Regions from separate parts of the Mesorhizobium sp. M0048 genome, predicted to be linked through region 2. Evidence: riboswitches for the same ligand, from Rfam matches in the RefSeq annotation. Region 2 holds a riboswitch; the other holds the start of a gene.
The links. Region 2 has a riboswitch for thiamine pyrophosphate ahead of thiC (phosphomethylpyrimidine synthase ThiC). Riboswitches for the same ligand answer to the same signal wherever they lie in the genome.
Positions count from the first base shown of each region.

Region 1: another riboswitch for thiamine pyrophosphate. It lies ahead of thiB (thiamine ABC transporter substrate binding subunit); the one in region 2 lies ahead of thiC (phosphomethylpyrimidine synthase ThiC).

Region 1 covers NZ_JAMYUV010000001.1:163,110-165,305, reverse strand. Annotated here, with positions in the region: gene thiB (thiamine ABC transporter substrate binding subunit) at 1-916, opposite strand, end outside; TPP riboswitch at 960-1,074, opposite strand; gene NKJ84_RS00820 (thiamine diphosphokinase) at 1,215-1,859, shown strand; gene NKJ84_RS00815 (ABC-F family ATP-binding cassette domain-containing protein) at 1,861-2,196, shown strand, end outside.
Region 2 covers NZ_JAMYUV010000067.1:1,750-3,945, reverse strand. Annotated here, with positions in the region: gene thiC (phosphomethylpyrimidine synthase ThiC) at 1-955, opposite strand, end outside; TPP riboswitch at 1,059-1,175, opposite strand; gene NKJ84_RS30255 (Fic family protein) at 1,342-2,196, opposite strand, start outside.

The DNA.
Region 1 (2,196 bases), on a different contig from region 2:
GCTTGTCGAACGCCGGATTGAGCGGCTTGTCGGTCTTGCCGGCCGGGAACATCCAGTTGGTTTCGGGAATGACATCCTGGAATTTCGGTCCGGTCATGAAGGCGATGAACTTTTCCGCCAGCGGGTTCTTCGCGCCCTTGGTGGTGATCCCCGCAACTTCGATCTGCAGGTATTCGCCTTCCTCGAAGGACGCCGCCTGGTAGCGCTCGGTGTTTTCGGCGACCATGTGGTAGGCCGGCGACGTGGTATACGACAGCACCATCGGCGCCTCGCCCTTGGTGAACAGGCCGTAGGCCTCGCTCCAGCCTGGCGTCACCGTCAGCACCTTTGCCTTGAGCTTGGCCCAGGCTTCGGGCGCCTTGTCGCCATAGACCGACTTGACCCACAACAGCAGGCCAAGGCCCGGCGTCGAGGTGCGCGGGTCCTGGATGACGATCTTCTCTCCGGCATCGCCCTCGACCAATTCCCTGAGGCTCTTCGGCGGGTTCTTCAGTTTTTCGGTATCGTAGACGACGGCGAAATAGCCATAGTCGAACGGCACGAAAGTATCGTCGCGCCAGCCGCCCGGCACGCTGACATCCGATATGGCGCCATGCGGCGAAAACAGGCCGGTTGCCTTGGCGTCGGCGGTTAAATTGGTATCGAGGCCAAGCACGATATCGGCCTTGGTGGCGGCCCCTTCCAGCTTCACACGGTTGAGCAGCGCCACGCCGTCAGCGACCGAGACGAATTCGACGACGCAGCTGCACTCGGCCTCGAAGGCCTTCTTCACCGCCGGTCCCGGACCCCAATCGGCGGTGAAGCTTTCATAGGTATAGACGGTCAGTCTATCCTGTGCCGATGCCTGCCCTGGCAGGGCGAGCGCGGATGCCGCAAGCAGGACAATCGGGACAAGAGAGTGGAAAAAACTGCGCATCGGCGCCTCCTTCGTTCGCATTGAAAGGAATTGAGGCGCCGGGCTGTCCGAAGCGTCTAATCCCTCCGCCGGTACAAACCGGATCAGGTTCAGCGGGTTGGCAGTCTTGCCTCTCAGCCGGTCCGCGAAGATCGCGTCCGGCACCCCGTTAGAGCGTTTCGACACATAGGCCCGGCCGAAGTGCCGCGCAAGCGGAAGTTTGCCGGGCATCCAAAGCCCAGCCTTCCGTTTCGTCTGCCGTTTCATCTTCCGTTTCATTCTTCCGTTTCTGGGGCAGGGCTGGTAAGGGCCACGAGATATGAGCAAATTCACCATCCTGCTTGGCGGCGATCTCATCCGCACGCCGCTGCTCGACCGCCAGGTCGAAGGCTCGCGCGTCATCGCTGCCGATGCCGGCATCGGCCATGCCCGTATGCTGGGCCTGAGGCCGGAACTCTGGGTCGGCGATTTCGATTCCGTACCTGCCGAGTTGCCGGAGGATCTGGCCGCCGTGCCACGGCAGGTGTTTCCCGCCGAAAAGGACAAGACCGACGGTGAACTCGCTATCGCCGCCGCACTCGAACGCGGTGCGACCAGCCTTGTGCTCGCAGGCGCTTTCGGCGGCAAACGCACCGACCACATCTTCCTGCATCTGGCGCTGAGCGTCCGGCTGGCGGAAGGCGGGACGGACGTGCTTTTGACCAGCGGCGCACAGGAAGGCATTCCCTTGCTGCCCGGAAAGACTGGCTTCGACTATGCCGACGGCACGCTGTTTTCGGTGCTCGGCTTCTCCGATCTCGCCGGCCTGAGCGTCACCGGTGCCAAATGGCCGCTCGACCATGTCGAGGTTGCGTTCGGCTCGTCGCTGACCATTTCCAACGAGGTCAGGGGCCGGTTGGAAATCGCGCTGGCCAGCGGCCGCGCGCTGCTGCTCGCGCATCCTTTTCCCTTACCTGAAAGCTGACATGGCACCGCCGCTTCTCAATCTCGATGGGATAAAGCTGACCTTTGGCGGCACGCCGCTGCTCGACGGTGCCGCCCTGACGGCCTCAGCTGGCGACAAGATCGCCTTGGTCGGCCGAAACGGTTCGGGCAAGTCGACGCTCCTCAAGATCGCCGCCGGGCTGATCGAGCCGCAGGACGGCGAAGTCTTCCGCCAGCCTTCGGCAACCGTGCGCTACTTGCCGCAAATGCCCGACATGGAAGGTTTTGCGACCGTCCGCGCCTATGTCGAGGCGGGGCTCGGGCCCGCCGACGATCCCTATCGCGCCACCTATCTGATGGAGCATCTCGGCCTGACC
Region 2 (2,196 bases):
CAACGGTCAGCGGGATGTAGTGCAGCCGCACGCCCGCATGGATGGTGAAATAGTCGACGCCCTGTTCGGCCTGCTCGATCAGCGTGTCGCGGTAGACCTCCCAGGTCAGATCCTCGGCAATGCCGCCAACCTTCTCGAGCGCCTGGTAGAGCGGCACCGTGCCGATCGGCACCGGCGAGTTGCGCAGGATCCAGTCGCGGATGTTGTGGATGTTGCGGCCGGTCGACAGGTCCATCACCGTATCGGCGCCCCAGCGGATCGCCCACACCATCTTTTCGACCTCTTCGGCCATGGACGAGGTGACGGCGGAGTTACCGATATTGGCGTTGATCTTGACCAGGAAATTGCGACCGATGATCATCGGCTCGCTCTCGGGATGGTTGATGTTGGCGGGAATGATTGCGCGTCCGCGCGCCACCTCCTCTCGGACGAATTCCGGCGTCACGAAATCGGGCAGCGTCGCGCCGAAAGCCTCGCCGTCACGCTCAAGCTTGCCATGCAGGATCTCACGACCAAGGTTCTCGCGGATGGCGACGAACTCCATTTCGGGCGTGATGATGCCGGCGCGCGCATAGGCAAGCTGTGTCACCGCCTTGCCGGCCCTGGCCCTGAGTGGCCGGTTGCGAATGGGAAATTCTGGCGTCAGGCGTTCGCCCGTAGCGAACCCGTTGTCCTCCGGCCGGACATGGCGCCCGTCACAGGCCTCGACATCACCGCGCGCCAAAATCCATTCGTGGCGAAGCCGGGCTAGGCCTTTTTCGATGCTGGTTTCGACAGCCGGGTGGGTATAGGGGCCGGACGGATCGTAGACGGTGACGGGCGGCTCGCCGGCCGTCGGATGGACGGAGACTTCGCGCATCGGCACCCTAATCTGTGGGTGGATGGTGCCGGGCTTGTGAATTTTCCGTGAGGCAGGCAGCGGTCCCGTTGAGACGGCTGGGGTGAGGGCATTCATCTTGAGGCTCCTTTGCTCATGCATTGGAGACCCAGTTCTGTGCCGGAAGGATGAAAAGACGCTTTGGTTGACCTGCCGAAACAGGACCTCGGGCGTAAACTCCCGCAAAGCGCTTGCACCGTCCCTACGCCAGTATGAACTGGATCAGGTTCAACGGGTCACTGCGCCGCGAAAGCCAGCAGTATCTCAGCCCCTTGCCGGGACCCCCCTGGTGAATGCCTCAGGTTGAACGGGCCGGCATCGATTTGTCAAGCGCATTTGGGCCGAGGCCGTGATCGGCGGTCGGTCAGACCGTGCGGAAAAAACTCGACAAACCAAGAGTTGTGATGAAGGCCGGGATAAGGATCGCAACCGTGGGCCTGAAGATCCTTGTGAAGGTTACGCCTTCACTTGCCACCAAAGGTTTGCGCGTAGATGGCCTCGATTCTCCCTGCCTCCTCATTGGTCAGCGCGGCGAATTCCTTTTCGCGTGCGCGATTGGACAGATGGCCACCATTCTGGTGAAGGAAACGGAAGAGCAGGTCCGTCAGCCGCTCGGGCATGTCGATAGAGGCGTCCACCTGCCGCCGAAATTGGTCATAGCGCTGCAAAAAAGCGGTTTCCTCCGGAAGGTCCCGTTCGATCGTCCGCTGAACGCAGGCATAGAGGAATTCGGCGTGTGGGGTTGCATCGAAGAAACGGTAGAAATCACCGGTGTCATTCAGAACCCGGACGTTGAATTCGGGCGTCGGTTCCCATTCAACCAACGGCAGAAGGCGTTGCGAATAGCTCTCGAGCACGCCCCTGTACTCGTTGATCTTGTCCTGGATCGCCGCTGAGACGGGAAAGACCACTCCCGGCGGATTGAAACCGTGCATGGCAAGAACGTGGTGGATTAGGTAGCGGTGAATGCGGCCGTTTCCGTCCTCGAACGGGTGGATGTAGACAAAGCCGAAGGCGAGAATTGCGGCGGCTATAACTGCATCAAGGTTTTGCGCCGCGCCTTGATCGAAGGCCACCATTCCATCAATTAGCTGCGGCAGGTCCTCGGGCCGAGCGCTGATGTGATCGGGCAGGGGCATGCGGTTGTCTCGGTCATGCCCACCGACGAATCCTCCTTCTTTTCGGAAGCCCAGTCTGACGAAACGGGCGTCGCCGAGTACAATTCTTTGCAGACGCAGCAGCTCATCGCGATCTATTGGCCGGCCGCCGGCTTCGCCGATCGCGCGGCCCCAGCGTTGGATGCGATCTTGCGGCGGCCG